Regions from separate parts of the Nocardioides exalbidus genome, predicted to be linked through region 1. Evidence: riboswitches for the same ligand, from Rfam matches in the RefSeq annotation. Region 1 holds a riboswitch; each other region holds the start of a gene.

The links. A riboswitch is a leader RNA that binds a small molecule or an ion and turns the genes downstream of it on or off. The one in region 1 is predicted to bind cobalamin.
Region 2: linked by a shared signal. The riboswitch ahead of BLV76_RS05185 (magnesium chelatase subunit D family protein) and the one ahead of BLV76_RS16440 (FecCD family ABC transporter permease) in region 1 are both predicted to bind cobalamin.
Region 3: linked by a shared signal. The riboswitch ahead of cobN (cobaltochelatase subunit CobN) and the one ahead of BLV76_RS16440 (FecCD family ABC transporter permease) in region 1 are both predicted to bind cobalamin.

Annotation. Positions count from the first base shown of each region.
Region 1 is NZ_FNRT01000002.1:3,338,966-3,344,817, forward strand. Features, by position in the region: gene BLV76_RS16420 (molybdopterin-dependent oxidoreductase) at 1-211, opposite strand, end outside; gene msrB (peptide-methionine (R)-S-oxide reductase MsrB) at 201-629, opposite strand; gene BLV76_RS16430 (DUF1684 domain-containing protein) at 775-1,383, shown strand; partial or broken gene BLV76_RS16435 (MFS transporter) at 1,403-2,526, opposite strand; cobalamin riboswitch at 2,677-2,857, shown strand; gene BLV76_RS16440 (FecCD family ABC transporter permease) at 3,056-4,018, shown strand; gene BLV76_RS16445 (ABC transporter ATP-binding protein) at 4,045-4,863, shown strand; gene BLV76_RS16450 (ABC transporter substrate-binding protein) at 4,860-5,852, shown strand, end outside.
Region 2 is NZ_FNRT01000002.1:996,410-1,002,261, reverse strand. Features, by position in the region: gene BLV76_RS05185 (magnesium chelatase subunit D family protein) at 1-1,739, opposite strand, end outside; cobalamin riboswitch at 1,767-1,913, opposite strand; gene cbiE (precorrin-6y C5,15-methyltransferase (decarboxylating) subunit CbiE) at 1,932-3,161, shown strand; gene BLV76_RS05175 (CDP-alcohol phosphatidyltransferase family protein) at 3,233-3,949, opposite strand; gene BLV76_RS05170 (GtrA family protein) at 4,251-4,631, shown strand; gene BLV76_RS05165 (acyl-CoA dehydrogenase family protein) at 4,648-5,847, opposite strand.
Region 3 is NZ_FNRT01000002.1:981,144-986,995, forward strand. Features, by position in the region: gene cobF (precorrin-6A synthase (deacetylating)) at 1-441, opposite strand, end outside; gene cobN (cobaltochelatase subunit CobN) at 438-4,046, opposite strand; cobalamin riboswitch at 4,075-4,221, opposite strand; gene BLV76_RS05120 (hypothetical protein) at 4,215-5,051, shown strand; gene BLV76_RS05125 (4a-hydroxytetrahydrobiopterin dehydratase) at 5,035-5,721, opposite strand.

The sequences.
Region 1 (5,852 bases):
GGGGCTCCACGGCCCCGGTGACGGAGTAGTAGCGCCACGTGCTGCCCAGCGGGACCAGCGAGGTCAGGCCGGTCGGGTCGCGAGGCTGGATCGGCGCGAGCACGCGACTCAGCCCCTCCTGGACCCGGTTGCCGGCGACCACGCCGACGGCCCCCAGGCCGAGGAGCCCGAGGACGACGCGACGGCCGACGGGCGCGCCTTCAGCGTCCATGCTGGTCGAGGGTGAGCGCGGCGCCGTTGATGCACCACCGCTGACCGGAGCGCGTGGGCCCGTCGCCGAAGACGTGGCCCAGGTGGCCGTCGCACGCGGCGCACCTGGCCTCGCGCCGGGGCACCAGGAGCTTGAAGTCGGTGCGGACCGTGACGGCGTCGCGGGACGCCGGGTCCGAGAAGCTCGGCCATCCGGTCCCGGAGTCGAACTGGTCCTCGGCACGGAAGAGCTCGGCACCGCACCCCGCGCAGTGGTAGTCCCCGTCCCTGCTCGCGGACGGGTGCGCGTAGGGGCTGCTGCCGGGAGCCTCAGTGCCCGACTGCCGGAGCACCCGGTAGGCCTCGGGTCCCAGGCGCGCCCGCCACTCCGCGTCGGTGCGCACCACAGCCGGGGCGGGTCGGGCGCGTCGCGTGAACATGGGTCGAGCCTAGGGACGGGCAGCAAGCAATCCGTAGGTCCTGCCGCGCCGAATGCACTGGTAGGCCCGGTCGGGCATCCCGGGGGGCCGGATTGTCCGACCGGGACTATGAGGGCGGGACGGGCGCAGGTGCGACAGTGGTGGGGTGCCTGACATCTCGTCTGCTCTCGCCCTCGCCGACTGGCGCGCCCGCGTCTCCACGCTCTACGAGGCGGTCCGGTCCCTCGACGACCCCGCCGAGGGTCACCGCCTCTGGCGGGAGGGACGGGCCGACCTGTTCGCCACGCATCCGCAGAGCCCGAGCGCAGGCGTCCCCGAGCTCCGGGAGCGCGGCGTGGACTACTGGCCGTACGACCCGGCGCTGCGCTTCACCCTCGGGATCGAGCCGGCCGAGGCCGATGACCGTGACGTCGACGGCGGCGACGACGGCTCGGTGACGCTGCGTCGGATCGGCCTCGTCCGGCTGCCCGAGCCGGTGGGCGGCAGCCTCGACGTGTGGTGGCTGCACCAGTACGGCGGCGGGATCTTCGTGCCGTTGCGCGACGGCACCGCCGGCGACGGCAGCTACGGCGCCGGGCGCTACCTGCTCGACACCGCCAAGGGAGCCTGGCTCGGCGGGGACGACGAGCACCTGGTCGTCGACCTCAACTTCGCCTACCACCCGTCCTGCCGCTACGACGACCGGTGGCGCTGCCCCCTCGCCCCGGCCGGCAACACGATCGAGGCCCGGGTCGAGGCAGGCGAGCGCCTGTAGGTCCCGGCCGGCCGTGGCCTCAGGCGCGGGCGAATCGTCGACTCGTCGGGACGAGACCGGCCGCCACCGGCGCGAGCAAGCACGCCGCAGCCGCCACGAGCAGCACGGGGCGGACCCCGAACGCCTCGATCGCGGGCGCCATCAGCGCGAGCCCCAACGGCGCGAGCCCGTAGGAGACGAGGAAGTCGAGGGACGACACGCGGGAGAGCCTCGCCGGGTCGACCTCGCGCTGGGTCGCCGTGAACCACGGCACGTTGAAGACCTCGATCCCGACGCCGCACACGACGTAGGCGGCCACGACCCATGCCGCCCCGAGGTCGAGGGCGAGCGCCAGCGGCGCGAGCGCGTATGCCGCCAGGCCCGAGAGGGCCACCCACCCCTGGTTGGTCGGGCGCCACCACGCGACCACGAATGCGCCGCCCAGGGCGCCGAGGGCGTACGCCGTGGCGACCGCAGCAACCAGGGCCGTCCCGTCCCCACTGTCGCGAGCCACCAGGGGGACGGCGACCGCGGTGACGGAGTAGCCGGTCAGGATCACGGTGGCGAGGGCTCCGAGGCCACCCAGGAACCACGGGTGACGATGGGCTTCCTCCAGGCCTTCGGCGAAGTCCGCCGCAAAGCTGCTGCGCTCCGACCCAGGGGGCCTGCTGGCGCGACGGGTCGACGGGGAGCCGGAGGGTGTGACGCCGGCTGCCAGCAGCCAGATCCCTGCTGTCCCCAGCAGCAGCGCAGGGGGATCGAGGACTGTGGAGGCGAGTCCGGTGATCGCCGGTCCAGCAAGCACGCTGACCCGCACGGCGATGCTGATCGCTGCGTTGGCGCCCTGCCGTCGTTCGGGTGGGACGAGGGCACCAGTGCCTGGAAGGCCGGTCGGCACGCGCCCTGCCCGACGCCCACGGCTGCCGCTGCTGCGAGGCCGAGCACGGTGAGCGAGGAGTGCACGGCGAGGGCGAGGAGGGCTGAGGACAGCGCCGCACCCGCTGCTGCGACTCCGACGACCGAGCGGCGCGGGTAGCGGTCGGCCAGCACTCCCGCGACTGGCATGACCACGAGGAACCCGACCGTGCGAACCGCCAGGAGCCCGCCGAGCTGACTCGCCGTCAGAGTGGTGTCGACCAGCGCCAGGCCGAGGACGAACGGCATCGACCAGGTGGCGACGCCGGAGGCGGTGGTGGCGACCCAGAGCCGTACGAAGGCCGGGTCGAGGCGAGGTGTCACGCGCGCATCCTCGGGTTGTTGCAAACAATTCGCAACAAGGTGGTGCTCCCGGCTGATCGTGACGACCGGCAGTGCTAGCGTTCGGGCCGAGTCGAACGCATCCTCTGGGATGCCAGGGAACTCCGGTGTGAATCCGGGACTGGCGCGCAGCGGTGAGGGAGACAGCGGCGCTACACGCCACTGGGAGAGATCCTGGGAAGGCAGCGTCACTGGTTGATTCCCGAGTCCGAAAACCTGTCGGCTCACGTGTCCGTCACCTGGGCCCTCGCGATCGGGGTTCGAGACCCGAGAGGCCCGCAGTGGACCCGTCATCCCTCCTGCCCGCGCACCCCCTGCCCCGGACGCGGGTGCGACCGTGACGCACCGACCCGGCAGATCGTCGAGGTCCAGGAGGCGCCTGCCGTTCTGGCCGCTGGTCGTGGTCCTTGCCCTCGCGTGGGCCGCGAGTGCCGTGATGTCGTTGGCCTTCGGGTCCGAGCGGATCCCGGTCGCCGAGGTCGTCTCGACGGTCAACGACCGCTTCACCGGCGAGCAGCCCGGCCGCTGGGACATCATCGTCTGGGAGCTGCGCGTGCCGCGCGCCCTGATGGCGCTGGTCGTCGGCGCCGGGCTCGCGGTCGCGGGCGCAGGCATGCAGACGCTGGTCCGCAACCCGCTGGCGGACCCCTACCTGCTCGGCATCAGCTCCGGCGCCTCGGTCGGTGCGACGGCCGCGATCACGACGGGTGTCCTCGGTGGCTTCGGGATCTACGCGGTCTCGACCGGCGCGCTGCTCGGTGCGGTCGGCTCGGCCCTGCTGGTCTACCTCGTCGCGACCGCCCAGGGCGGCCTCACGCCGTTGCGACTGGTGCTCACCGGTGTCGTGCTGTCCTCGGGCCTGTCGGCGATCGCCTCGTTCCTGGTCTTCATGGCCGACGACGCACGCGCCGCGAACTCGGTGCTGTTCTGGATGCTCGGCAGCGTCGGAGGCGCGACCTGGGAGAAGCTGTGGGTCCCGGCCGTCCTCGTGCTGCTCCTGTCCGCGGCGATGATGTCGATGCACCGATGGCTCGACGCACTGGCGGCGGGCCCGGAGACCGCTGCCGCACTCGGGGTGAACGTCGCCGCCCTGCGCACGACGCTGTTCGTCGGGCTCGCCGTGCTCGTCGGCGTGCTGGTCGCGGTCAGCGGCGGCATCGGCTTCGTCGGCCTGATCGTCCCGCACGCCGCCCGCCTGGTCGTGGGCGCGCGGCACAGGGTCGTCATCCCGGTCGCAGCACTGGGCGGGGGAGTGTTCCTGCTGTGGGTCGACGTGCTGGCGCGGCTCGCTGTCCGCCCGCAGGAGATCCCCCTCGGGGTCGTGACCGGCGTCGTCGGCGCCCCGCTCTTCCTGCTCCTGATGGGGCGCGGCACCTACACGTACGGCGGTGAGAGGTGAGTCGCCTCGCGCTCAGGCTGAGCGGCGTGTCGGCCCGGCTCGGCGACCGCGAGGTCCTGCGTGACGTCGACCTCGAGGTGCCTGTCGGGGCACGGCTCGGGGTGGTGGGTGTCAACGGTGCCGGCAAGTCGACCCTGCTGCGGGTGCTGGCCGGAGCACTGTGCCCGAGCGAGGGCACGGCCTACCTCGCCGACGAGTCGGGCGAGCTCCGCGACCTGCACCGCACCAGCGCCCGCGACCGCGCCCGACGGCTCGCCTTCGTCCCCCAGGAAGAGCTCGTCTCCGCCGAGCTCCTCGTCGGGGAGATGGTTGCGCTCGGCCGCGTCCCCCGCACCCGCCCGTGGTCGCGCGGTGGCAGCGACGAACGGGCCATCGTGGTGGCTTCGCTCGAGGCAGTCGGCCTCGCCGACCGGATCGACGACCCGTGCGACCAGCTCTCGGGCGGTGAGAAGCGCCGCGCCGTGCTGGCCCGTGGTCTCGCCCAGCAGTGCCCGCTGATGCTGCTGGACGAACCGACCAACCACCTCGACGTGGCCTGGCAGCAGCGCCTGCTGCACACCGTCGCCCGCGAGGCACAGACCCTGGTCGTCACCATCCACGACCTCGATCTCGCGCTGCGCTCATTCGACCAGGTGGCCGTCGTCGGCTGGCCGGAGGGCCGCGACCGTGCGACGTCCCCGGCGACCCTCGTCGCCGTCGGCCGTCCGAGCGACGTGCTGGGCGCGGCGCGCATCGAGGAGCAGTTCGCCGTCGGCTCGGTCCAGGTCGCCCACCCCCACCTCGAACAGTCGCACCTGCTCATCCACCACCTGCCCGAACCCCACCTCCGAGAGGACACCCCATGAACCCGACCCTCCGCACCCACCGGAGTACGCGCCTCGCGACCGCTGCGGTCATCACCCTCGCAGCCACTCTGCTCAGCGCGTGCGGCTCCGACAGCAACACCACGGGTGGAGCCAACGCGGACGGCGGTCCCATCACGGTGCAGAACTGCGGCGAGGACCTCACGGTCGACGGGCCGGTCACCGAGATGTACGCCTACGACGGCGGCATCATCTCCATCGCGCTCGCCGCTGGAGCCCGCGACGAGCTGGTCGCCGTGACCGGCATGGCCCGCGACCAGGCGCTCCTCGAGCTGGCCTACCCCGACGATCGGGTGGACGAGCTCACCGTCGTCGGCGACGAGTTCCCCACCCTCGAGAACGTGCTCGCGGTCGACCCGCAGGTGTTCTTCGCCGGCTACAACTACGGGTTCAGCGAGGCCCGCAACCTGATGCCGGAGATGGTCGCCGAGCGCGACATCACTCCCTACCTCCTGAGCGAGACCTGCCTGCAGGACGACGGTGCCCGCGGGACCATGGACGCCTGGACGGCCCTCACCACCGACCTCGCCAACATCGGCGAGCTCACCGGTCACCCCAACACCGCACAGGCCGTCATCGACGACATCGGCCAGCGCCGAGCCGCCCTGGAGGAGGCGCCGAAGGGCGACGACGAGACCACCGTGTTCCTCTTCGACTCCGGCACCGACACCATCTTCACCTCTGGCTCTTTCGGCGGACCGCAGGCCATCTTCGACTCGGCACAGGTCACGAGCGCCACGGCAGACGTCGAGGACACCTGGACTGAGGTCGGCTGGGAGCGGCTGGCCGCCTCCGACCCCGACATCATCTTCTTCGTCGACTACCCGGGGCAGTCCTACGAGGAGAAGGTCGCAGTCCTGGAGGCCAACCCGGCCTCGCGCGACCTCGCTGCGGTGAAGGAGAAGAGGTTCGTGAACCTGCCGTACGCCATGTGGGTCTCCGGCCCGCTCAACATCGACGCCGCCGAGTGG
Region 2 (5,852 bases), 2.3 Mb from region 1:
AGCCCCTCGGCGAGCGGCGTACGCCCTCCGGCCGGCAGGTCGGCGAGCCGCTTGGCCGCGATGTCGACCGAGTGGGTCGGCGGCAGCGCGATCTCTGCACCATCGGCGCGGAAGGTGACCAGCCCGACCTTGTCGCGGCGCTGGTAGGCGTCGAGCAGCAGGCTGAGGATCGCGGTCTTCACCTGCTCCATCCGCTTCTTCGCAGCCATGCTGCCGCTCGCGTCGACGCAGAAGAGGACGAGGTTGGCCTCGCGTCCCTCCCGTCGAGCGGTCCTCAGATCACCGTCCTGGAAGAGGATCCGGCCGCCCTGGCGCCCTCGTGCCTGCTGGTGAGGAGCCGCTGCCCGGATCGTCTCGATCAGGTGCAGCCCGCCGTTGCCGGTCGGGTCGGCGCCGATCCGCCGTCCGTTGCTCGTCAGCGCGCGGCTCCGCTTGCCCGACTCCCCGGCGCCGGTCCCGTGCACCTCGAACCGCTTCACCTTGTAGGGGTCCGCCGCCCCGATGACCGACGTCTGACCCGCGCCACTCGGCCGTGAGTCTCCCGGAGACTCAACGTCGGTCGGCTCGTCGGACGTCATGGAATCGCTCGGTTCGGACCGGGGATTCTCATGACGTCCGCTGTCGTCGGTGTCGCTCTCGTCCGGCTGGTCGGGCGTCATCGACTCCGGTTGCTCGGACGATCCGTCGTCATGACCTTCCGGGTCGGGCTCCGGCGGAAGCGGCGGCTCCGGGTCCGGCTCCTCGTCCCCGAGGATCTGGTCGAGCAGCTCCTCGTCGAGCCCGGGAGCGTCGAACGGATTCCGCCGCCGCCGGTGAGGCAGCGCCAGCAGCGCCGCCTGCCGGATGTCGGCCCGGGTGACGTGGGTCCGCCCGTTCCAGGCGGCGTGCGCGATCGCGGTCCGGGTCGTGACGATGTCCGCGCGCATCCCGTCGACCTTGAAGGCGGCGCACACCTCGGCCACCTTGGTCAGCACCGCGTCGGTCAGCTCGACCTCGGGGAGCAGCTTGCGGGCGGCGGCGATCCGGTCGGTCAGCGCGCGCTCGGCGTCGGCGTACGACTCGACGAAGGCATCGGGGTCGGCGTCGAAGGCGAGCCGACGTCGTACGACCTCGGCGCGCAGCTGCGGGTCGCGCGGTGCGGCGATCTCGACGGTGAGGCCGAAGCGGTCGAGGAGCTGGGGGCGGAGCTCGCCCTCCTCGGGGTTCATGGTGCCGACGAGCACGAAGCGGGCGGCGTGGGCGACCGAGACGCCGTCGCGCTCGACGGTGGAGCGGCCCATCGCGGCGGCGTCGAGCAGCAGGTCGACGAGGTGGTCGTGGAGGAGGTTGACCTCGTCGACGTAGAGGATGCCGCGGTGCGCGCGGGCGAGGAGGCCGGGCTCGTACTCGGCGACGCCGTCGGCCAGCACCTTCGAGAGGTGGAGCGAGCCGAGCACGCGGTCCTCGGTGGCGCCGACGGGCAGCTCGACGAGGCGTACGGGCCGGGTCTCGGTCTCAGCGTCGCTTCCCCAGGCCCCGTCGGGCGACGTCTCGCCGGGAGCGGAGGAGAAGCGGTCGCCGGCGACCACCTCGATGGGCGGCAGCACGGTGGCGAGGGCGCGGACGGTCGTGGACTTGGCCGTGCCCTTCTCGCCGCGCACGAGCACGCCGCCGACCTCGGGGGAGATCGTGGTGAGGAGGAGGGCGAGCGTCATGTCGTCGCTGCCGACGACTGCGCAGAGGGGGTACTGCTGTGGCATGGGGGCTCCCGCTCTCGTTGCCAGGTTGGAACTGGTCAGCGGGAGGCCGGTCTTCGGACTTCCCGGATCGCCCTGTTGGACGTCTCGAGTCACCGCAGCGGGCCCTGTGCCGGACTTTCACCGGCTTCCCAGATTCTCCCCAAGCTTCGGGGCACCTCTCGCCTTGTCCGCGTCACGATAGCGTCTGCGGCCATGTCGTCCACTGCAGTGCCGTTCAGTGATGGGCCCAGCGAGATCGTGGTCGTCGGGATCGGCGCCGACGGCTGGTCCTCGCTCTCTCCGTCCTCGCAGGCGCTGGTGCTCGAGGCGTCGGTGCTCTGGGGCGGGTCGCGTCACCTCTCCCTGGTGCCCACTGTTGACGGTCAGGTGCGGGTGCCGTGGCCCTCTCCGCTGGCGGCCTCCCTGCCTGCGCTGCTCGCTGAGTACGCCGGGCGCCCGGTCGTCGCGCTCGCCTCCGGGGACCCGCTGGTGTCGGGCATCGCAACCACGCTCTTGGAGCACGGCGCCCCGGTGCGGGTGGTGCCTGCTGTCTCGTCGGTCGCGTTGGCGCGGGCGCGGATGGGGTGGTCCTCCGAGTCCTGCGAGGTCGTCTCGCTTGTCGGTCGTCCCTTGGAACGTCTGGTGCTAGCCCTGGCACCGGGTCGTCGGATCCTGGTGCTGTCGTCGGACGCCTCGACGCCGGCTGCGCTGGCTTCGCTGCTGACCACGTCGGGCTGGGGTGCGTCTTCTTTCACGGTGCTCGGGGACCTCGGCTCGCTGTCCGAAAGTTTTCAGTCAGGCGTCGCCTCCTCCTGGTCCGCGCAGTCACCGGCGCTGAACGTCATCGCCATCGAGGTCTCCGGCAACGGTCTGGCCTCCTGGGCCCCCGGCCTTCCCGACTCGGCCTTCGAGAACGACGGCCAGCTCACCAAGCGTGACCTCCGCGCCTCGGCCCTCGCCCGCCTCATGCCCGCCCCCGGCCAGCTCCTCTGGGACGTCGGCGCGGGTGCCGGCTCGGTCGGCATCGAGTGGATGCGCACCCACCCGTCTTGTCGGACCATTGCCATCGAGTCCGACCCCGAGCGCGCGGCGCGCATCGGACGCAACGCTCACGCTTTGGGCGTCCCCGACCTCCAGGTCGTCGAAGGCCGCGCCCCCTCAGCCCTCACCGGGCTCGAAGCGCCGGACGCCATCTTCATCGGAGGCGGCGCCACCCGCGAAGGCGTACTCGACGCCTGCCTCGCCGCCCTCAAACCCGGCGGCCGCCTCGTCGTCCACGGCGTGACCCTCGAGACCGAGGTGTTGTTGGCGAAGGCGTACGCCGACCATGGCGGGGAGCTCATCCGGATCGGCGTCGAGAACGCAGCACCAGTCGGCACCTTCACGGGCTGGACACCCGCTCGCGGAGTCACTCAGTGGGCCCTGCGGCAGGCACTTGCCTGAAGCACGACACGTGCTGCACTCCGCCTCTGTGACGCGTCCGGAGCGCTGCCGAGCAACCATGGGCGATCGGCTCAACGCCGCAGTGTCAGCACGACGCTCACGGCGGCGTAGTAGACCACGTACAGCAGCGACAAGGCGGTGACGACGACGCTCGGATCGGGGAACTGCACCAGCATCACGGCGTAGGTCACCAGCCACGACCCCGCCAGGACGAGGTTGAGGCCGCGGGCGGTGGCTGTGCGGGAGGGGTAGACGTACTTGATGGGTACGAAGACCAGCACCACGCAGGTCAGGAGCAGAGCTGCCGTCGCTCCAGGGGAGACGCCCAGCACGATCACGTAGAAGGCCAGGACATTCCAGTAGCTCGGGAATCCCAGGAAGAAGTGGTCGTCGGTCTTGGCGTCGGTGCGGCAGAACTGGTAGCTGGACGCCAGGAGCGGCAGCACGGCGAGCAAGGTACCGAGCCGCCCTTCGGGCAGGTGGCCGCCGTACCAGAGCAGGAAGATGGGCACGAAGCAGTAGGTGATGTAGTCGCCGATGTCGTCGAGCCGCGCTCCGTCGAAGGCCGGAATGACCTCCTTGACGCGGAGCCGGCGAGCCAGCATGCCGTCGGTGCCGTCGATCAGCAGGGCGAGGAACAGCCACCACAACGCCGCGATCTCCTCGCCGCCGACGGCGGCCGTCAGGGCGAGGAACGCGATCGCGGTGCCGCTGGCGGTGTAGGTGTGCAGGGCCCAGCCCGCGGCGCGAAGGCGCGGCGAGTCCTTGGCGACGTACGGCGCGGTCATGTAGGTGGCTACCTCTCGGTCACGCCCGGAGGGCGTCTCAGCACGGACCGGATGCCCGCCGCTCGAGCGCCCGTTGTTGTCGGCAACGCCAAGCATGCTGGATCAGGCTCAGCGCCACGAACAGAACACGGGACAGGACGGAGACGAAGGACGATGAGCGCCGGGGTGCCACACTTACCACGCCATGCCGCCCGTCCCGTCAGTGCCGAACTCTCGAGTGGGATCGCCCGCGCGTGAGGGACAGGTCACCGGCGCGGCGCGTTGGCGGTCGATCCTCGTCCAGCTCGTGGTCTTCGCGTGCGTGGGCGCTGCGTTCAACGTGCTGTACGGACTGCTCTACGTCGTCCTCCGGGAGCAGCTCACCGCGCAGCCGGCGAACGCTCTCGCGCTCGTGCTCTCGACCATCGCTGGAACGTTCGGGCATCGCTACATCACCTTCGGGGTCCGAGGCACGGACCGAACCGTGCAGCACCAGGTGCTCGGGCTCGCCCTTCTGGCCTTCAGCCTCGCCGTGACGGCTGGTGCCCTGTGGGTGCTCGACGCCACCGTCGCCGAGCCGTCGCGTCGACAGGAGCTCGCGGTCCTCATCGCGGCCAACCTGGGCACGGGCCTGGTGCGGTTCTGCGCATTTCGTGTGGCGATGCTGGACCAGTCGAGAGCCCCGCGTCCCACCGCCCCGTAGGCATGGACGCGGCACTTCAGACGAACGCGCTCTCGCCGGTGATGGCCCGACCGACGATCAGGGTGTTGATCTCGCGGGTGCCCTCGTAGGAGTAGATCGCCTCCGCGTCGGCGACGAAGCGGCCGACGTGGTGCTCGAGCAGGATGCCGTTGCCGCCGAGGACCTCGCGCGCCCAGCCGACGGCCTCGCGCATCCGTACGGTCGCGTGCACCTTGCACAGCGAGGCGTGCTCGTCGCGGAGCAGGCCGGCGTCCTGCAGCTGCGAGGCCCGGACGTTCATGGCCGTGGAGGCGGTGACGTTGCCGAGCATCTTCACGAGCAGGTCCTGCACCAGCTGGAACGACGCGATCGGCCGGCCGAACTGCTCGCGGGCCTTCGTGTAGCGCAGGGCGTGCTCGAACGCACCGCGCGCACATCCGGCCGCCTGCCAGGCGACACCCATCCGGGTCACCCGCAGCACGTCGGCCGTCGAGCGGAAGCTCTCGGCCTTCTGCAGCCGGTTGGCCTCGGGGACGCGGACGTCGTGGAGGTGGATCTCGGCGTTCTGCACGACGCGCAGGGCGATCTTGTCCTCCTGCTTGTCGAAGGTCATCCCGTTGGTGTCCTTCTCGACGACGAAGCCCTTGACCTGCCCGTCGGCCTCGTCGCGCGCCCAGATCACGACGAGGTCGGCGAAGGCGGCGTTGCCGATCCACTTCTTCTCACCGTTGAGGATCCAGTCGTCGCCGTCGCGCCGGGCGCTCGTGGCGAGGCCGGCGGAGATCGCCGAGCCGACGTCGGGCTCGGTCAGCCCGAACGCGCCGATCAGCTCCATCCGGGCCATCGCCGGCAGCCAGCGCTCGCGCTGCTCGTCGGAGCCGCACAGGTTGATCGATCCCATGGCCAGGCCGCCGTGGACGCCCATGAACGTGGCGATCGACGGGTCGATCCGACCGAGCTCCATGGCGACCATGCCGTCGACCAGGGCGCCCCGGTTGGGGCAGCCGGGTCCGTCGTACGCCAGACCCGCGATCCCGAGCTCCGCGAGGCCCTCGACCAGCTGGTGCGGGAACTCCGCGCGGGTCCAGTAGTCGTTGATGATCGGCTCGATCTCGCGGGTGGTGAACGCGCGCACCCGGCTGAGCAGCTCGCGGTCCTCCTCGTCGAGGAGCAGCTCGAAGCCGAGGAAGTCGGAGAAGGGGGAGTCGGTGAGTCCGACGTCGTCGAGCGTGCTCATCAGGG
Region 3 (5,852 bases), 2.4 Mb from region 1:
GAGCACGAGCCGGTGGCGGGCGGCGAGGAGCGAGATCGCGGAGACGCCCGGCAGGACGTCGTACTCCAGTCCCAGCCGGTCGACCACCCGGATCGTCGAGTCGTAGAACGCCGGGTCGCCCCACACGAGGAACCCGACCGTGCCGGGACGTGCGGAGATGACGGAGGAGTACGCCGCCGCCCGCGCGTCGTGCCAGTCGAGGACCGCGCCGTCGTAGCCGGCCTCGTCGAGACCGGAGGAGCGATCACGGGGCGGGTCGGCGACGGCCACCAGCTCGACGCCGAGCGAGGAGCAGATCGACCGACGCAGTGCGAGGAGCGGGTCGTCCGAGCCCTTGTCGGCGGCGATCACGTAGTCGCACGACTCGATCGCGGACCGCGCCTCGAGCGTCAGCTGCTCGGGGTGGCAGCCGATCCCGACGATGCGGACACGCGACGTCACCGGTCCTCCAGCTCGCCCTCGACGTCGAGGTAGACCTGCTGGAGCGCAGCCATCACGTCGGCGTCCGGCTCGGCCCAGAGGCCGCGGTCGGCGGCCTCGTGCAGCCGCTCGACGATGCCGCGCAGCGCCCACGGGTTCGACGTGCGCAGGAACTGCTGGTTGGTCTCGTCGAGGACGTACTCCTTGGCGAGCGACTCGTACATCCAGTCGTGCACCACGCCCGCGGTCGCGTCGAAGCCGAAGAGGTAGTCGACGGTGGCGGCGAGCTCGAAGGCGCCCTTGTAGCCGTGGCGCTGCATCGCCCCGATCCAGCGCGGGTTGATGACGCGGGCCCGGAAGACGCGGTTCGTCTCCTCCTGCAGCGTCCGGGTCCGCACCGCGTCCGGGGTCGTCGAGTCACCGACGTACGCCTTGGGGTCGCTGCCGGTCAGCGCGCGCACGGTGGCGACCATGCCGCCGTGGTACTGGAAGTAGTCGTCGCTGTCGGCGATGTCGTGCTCGCGGGTGTCGACGTTCTTCGCGGCGACCTTGATGCGCTTGTAGTTGGTGCGCATGTCGTCGGCGGCGGGTGCGCCGTCGAGGTCGCGGCCGTAGGCGAAGCCGCCCCAGGCCGTGTAGACCTCGGCGAGGTCCTGGTCGCTGCGCCAGTTGCCCGACTCGACGACCTGCAGGATGCCGGCCCCGTAGGACCCCGGCTTGGAGCCGAAGATCCGGGTGGTCGAGCGGCGCTCGTCGCCGTGCTCGGCGAGGTCGGCGCGAGTGTGGGCGCGCACGTAGTTCTGGTCGTCCGGCTCGTCGAGCGAGGCGACCAGCTGGACGGCGTCGTCGAGCATCGCGACCACGTGCGGGAAGGCGTCGCGGAAGAAGCCGGAGATCCGCACCGTGACGTCGATGCGCGGACGGCCGAGCTCGTCGAGCGGGATGACGGTGAGGTCGTTGACCCGGCGCGAGGCCGGGTCCCACTCGGGGCGGACGCCCATCAGCGCGAGCACCTCGGCGATGTCGTCGCCGGAGGTCCGCATCGCGCTCGTGCCCCAGACGGACAGGCCGACCGACTCGGGGTAGCCGCCGGTCTCGTCGACGTACTTCGCGACCAGCGACTCGGCCATCGCCATCCCGGTCTGCCAGGCGAGGCGCGACGGGACCGCGCGCGGGTCGACGGTGTAGAAGTTGCGGCCGGTCGGGAGCACGTTGACCAGCCCACGCAGGGGCGAGCCGGACGGGCCGGCGGCGATGAAGCCGCCGTCGAGGGCGTGCACGACCGCGTCCAGCTCGTCGGTGGTGCGGGCGAGGCGGGGCACGACCTGGGTGGCGGCGAACTCCAGCACCCGCTGGACCTCGGGGTCGTCGTGGAGCGTGGCCGCGGCGGCGACGTCCCAGTCGGCGTCGTCCATCGCCTGCACGAGCGCGCGGGCCTTCGCCTCGATCGCGTCGACGGCACTGGTGGCCTCGGCGTTCTCCTTCAGCCCGAGCGCGGCCCGGAGCCCCGGCACCGCCTGCGCCTGCCCGCCGAAGACCTGCGAGGCCCGCATGATCGCGAGGACGAGGTTGACCCGCGCCTCGCCCGCGGGTGCGTCGCCCAGGATGTGCAGGCCGTCGCGGATCTGCGCGTCCTTGATCTCGCAGAGCCAACCGTCGACGTGCATGATGAAGTCGTCGAACGACTCGTCGTCCGGCTGCTCGTCGAGGCCGAGGTCGCGATGCATCTCGGCGGCGTGCATGAGCTGCCAGATCTCGCCGCGGATCGCCGGCAGCTTGGCCGGGTCCATCGCGGCGATGTTGGCGTGCTCGTCGAGGAGCTGCTCGAGCCGGGCGATGTCACCGTAGGACTCCGCGCGGGCCATCGGCGGCACGAGGTGGTCGACGATCGTGGCGTGGGCGCGGCGCTTGGCCTGCGCGCCCTCGCCCGGGTCGTTGACGAGGAACGGGTAGACCATCGGCAGGTTGCCGAGCGCCGCGTCGGTGCCGCAGGAGGCCGACAGCGCGGCGTTCTTGCCGGGCAGCCACTCGAGCGAGCCGTGCTTGCCGAGGTGCACGACGGCGTCGGCCCCGAAACCCCCCTCGGAAACAGCACTGCCCAGCCACCGGTAGGCGCCCATGTAGTGGTGGGTCGGCGCCAGGTCGGGGTCGTGGTAGATCGCGATCGGGTTCTCGCCGAAGCCGCGCGGCGGCTGGATGATGAGCACCACGTTGCCCGCCTGGACGGTCGCGAGCACGAGCTCGCCGGCGTCGTTGGTGAAGAGCGACCCGGTGCCCTCGCCCCAGGCCCCGACCATGTCGGCCTTGAGGTCCTCGGGCAGGTCGGCGGTCCAGTCGGCGTACTGCTGCGGCGTGATCCGCACGTGCGCGTCGGTCAGCTGCGCGTGGGTCAGCCACTCCTCGTCCTGCCCGCCCGCCTCGATGAGCGAGTGGATCAGCGCGTCGCCCTTCTCGGTGTCGGTGGCGTCGCGGCCGAGGATGTCGGTGACGGCGTTGTCGGTGCCGAGGTCGTAGCCCTCGGCGCGCAGCCGCTCGAGCATCCGGATCGCGGAGACCGGGGTGTCGAGGCCGACGGCGTTGCCGATGCGCGCGTGCTTGGTGGGGTACGCCGACAGCACGAGCGCGAGCCGCTTCTCGGCGTTCGGGATGGAGCGCAGGCGGGCCTGCTTGACCGCGATGCCGGCCACCCGCGCGCAGCGCTCGGGGTCGGCGACGTAGTGCGGGAGCCCGTCGGAGTCGACCTCCTTGAAGGAGAACGGCGCGGTGATGATCCGGCCGTCGAACTCGGGGATCGCGATCTGGGTGGCCGAGTCGAGCGGGCTGACGCCGTCGTCCGACTCCTCCCACTCCGCGCGGCTGCTCGTGAGGCAGAGGCCCTGGATGATCGGGATGTCGAGCGCCGACATCCGCGCCACGTCCCACGACTCGTCGTCGCCGCCCGCGCTGGCCCCCGCCGGCGTGCGGCCACCGGCGGCGAGCACGGTGACGATCAGCGCGTCGAGCGTGCCGAAGGCGTCGTACAGCTCATCGGGCGCGGAGCGCAGCGACCCGGCGAAGATCGGGACGCCGACCGCGTGGCCGGTCGCGTCGACCGCGTCGGCGAGCGCGTGGGCGAAGGCGGTGTTGCCGCTCGCCTCGTGGGCGCGGTAGTAGAGCACCCCGACGCGTGCCTTGCCCTCCGCAGCCGTCTCCGCCTGCGGACGGGCGGCGTAGCCCCACTGCGGCAGCACCGCCGGCGGCTCGAAGCCCTCGCCGGTGAGCAGGACGGTGTCGGAGAGGAAGGCGTGGAGCTGGGTGAGGTTCTCCGGGCCGCCCTCGGCGAGGTAGCGGTGGGCCTCGGCCGCGACGCCCATCGGCACCGACGAGAGCTCCATCAGCTCGGCGCTCGGTGCCTGCTCGCCACCGAGGACGACGACGGGCATGCCGGTCGCGGCGACGCGGGTGAAGCCGGAGCAGAGGTCCTGCGGCGAGCCGAGCAGCCGGCCGATGACGAGGTCGCAGCCCTCGATCACCTCGGCCATCGACTGGTGGCCGGGCCGCGCCGGGTTGGCGAGGACGTAGTCGGCGCCGGACGCCCGCGCGCTCAGCAGGTCGGTGTCGGACGTGGACAGGAGTGCGATGCGCACGATTTCCTCCAGGGGGTTCTCGCCCCTCGTTGTCGGATCCCGCGTGGCTCAGTGTCTGGCTCGGCCCACCGGTTGGCGGGCCTGACAGTGGCGGAACCGCCCCGGACTCGCACCGGGTTCCTGGTCCCACGCAGGTGGCTGCCGCGAGCCTACTGCCACACTCGGCCCATGACCGAGCGCACCCGAGGCGACCTCTGCCCGGGCGTCTTCCGTCCGTGGCCGGCGGACGACGGCGCGCTCGTCCGGCTGCGACTCCCCGGCGGCCATCTCTCCCGCTCGACGCTGCTGTCGCTGGTCGCCGTCGCTGAGGAGCACGGCGACGGGCAGGTCCACCTGACCAAGCGGGCCAACCTCCAGCTGCGGGCGCTCCCCTCCTCCGGTCCCGACCTGCTCCCCGAGGTCGTCGAGGCGATCCGGGGCACCGGGCTGCTGCCGCATCCCGCCCACGAGCTGGTGCGGAACGTGATGGCGTCGCCGCTCACCGGCCTGGTCGGCGGCCGCGCCGACCTGCGCCCGGTCGTGGCCGAGCTCGACGCGCGCATCTGCGCGACGCCGTCCCTCGCGTCCCTGCCCGGTCGCTTCCTCTTCGTCCTCGACGACGGCCGCGGCGACCTCGCCGCGCGGTCGACCGACCTCGGCCTGGTCGCCCTCTCCCCGTCCGAGGTCCAGCTGCGGATCGGGTCGTCGGCGTGGGGCCCGGTCGTCCCTGTCTCCGAGGCGGCCGCCCGGCTCAACGGCCTGGCCCGCGCCTTCCAGCAGGTCCGCGGCCGCGGCGACGACGCCGCCTGGCACGTCGACGAGCTCCCGGTCGCGCTTCCCTCCCAGGACCCCGACCCCCGCGCCCTCGTCTCCTCCGCACCCCCGCCCCCCGGCGAGGTCGTGCAAGGAGTCGTGCACGTCCCCATCGACGGTGGCGTGCTCGACCGAAAACTTTCGCTCACGCTCCCGGAGGAGCTGGTCGTGACCCCGTGGAAGTCCCTGATCGGACTCACGCCACGCAGATGACCCCGCGGTTCCCCTCCTGGTCGGCGATCACCGTCAACCCGGGGGCCTGCGAGTCGTCCACGATGGTGCCGCCGGCAGCGAGGGCGGCGGCCACCCGACCGTCGCGCGCCTCCGCGGCGACGTACACCTCGACGTGGAACCGCTGGCCGGGCGCCGCGTCCTCGTCGAGGTCGTCGAACCACAGGTTCGGCACGCGCACCGAGGCGTCGCGCACCTCGTCGCCCGGAGTCCGTCGTCCCTGCGAGGCGAGGTCGCCGGTGAGCAGGGCGGCCCAGACCGGCGCGACGTCCCCCGACGCGTCGACGTCGAGCCCGAGCTCGAGCTCGGCGACGGCGGCGGGATCCGCGGTGAGCCCGAGGTCGGAGGCGATCGCCTCGATGCGGCGGGCGAGGTCGAGGTCCTGCTGCGTCGGCCACTCGACGACGTACTCCGTGCCGTCGTCGTCGCGGTAGATCGCATCGGCGGTGACCAGCTCCAGGTCGACGTGGCCGTTCCCGAGCACGGCGCGCGGGTGGTGCCCGACCGACTCACCGGCCTCGGAGATCGCGGAGACGAGGCGTACGGCTTCCGCGAAGGACCCGACGAGGTAGCGGGCGTGCAGCCCCTGGGCCAGCTTGCGCCAGTCGGTCAGCCCGGCCTGGGCGATCTGCTCACTCGGGATCATGTCCATGTCGCGACGATAGACCGCTGGACGTGTCCCCACCCGGAGGAAGGTTGGACAGACGTTTGACGTCGTCTAACGTGGACGTCGTCTTCGAAAGGCCTCACCACTTCCGGGTGGTGCATCCACCCGAGCAGGGT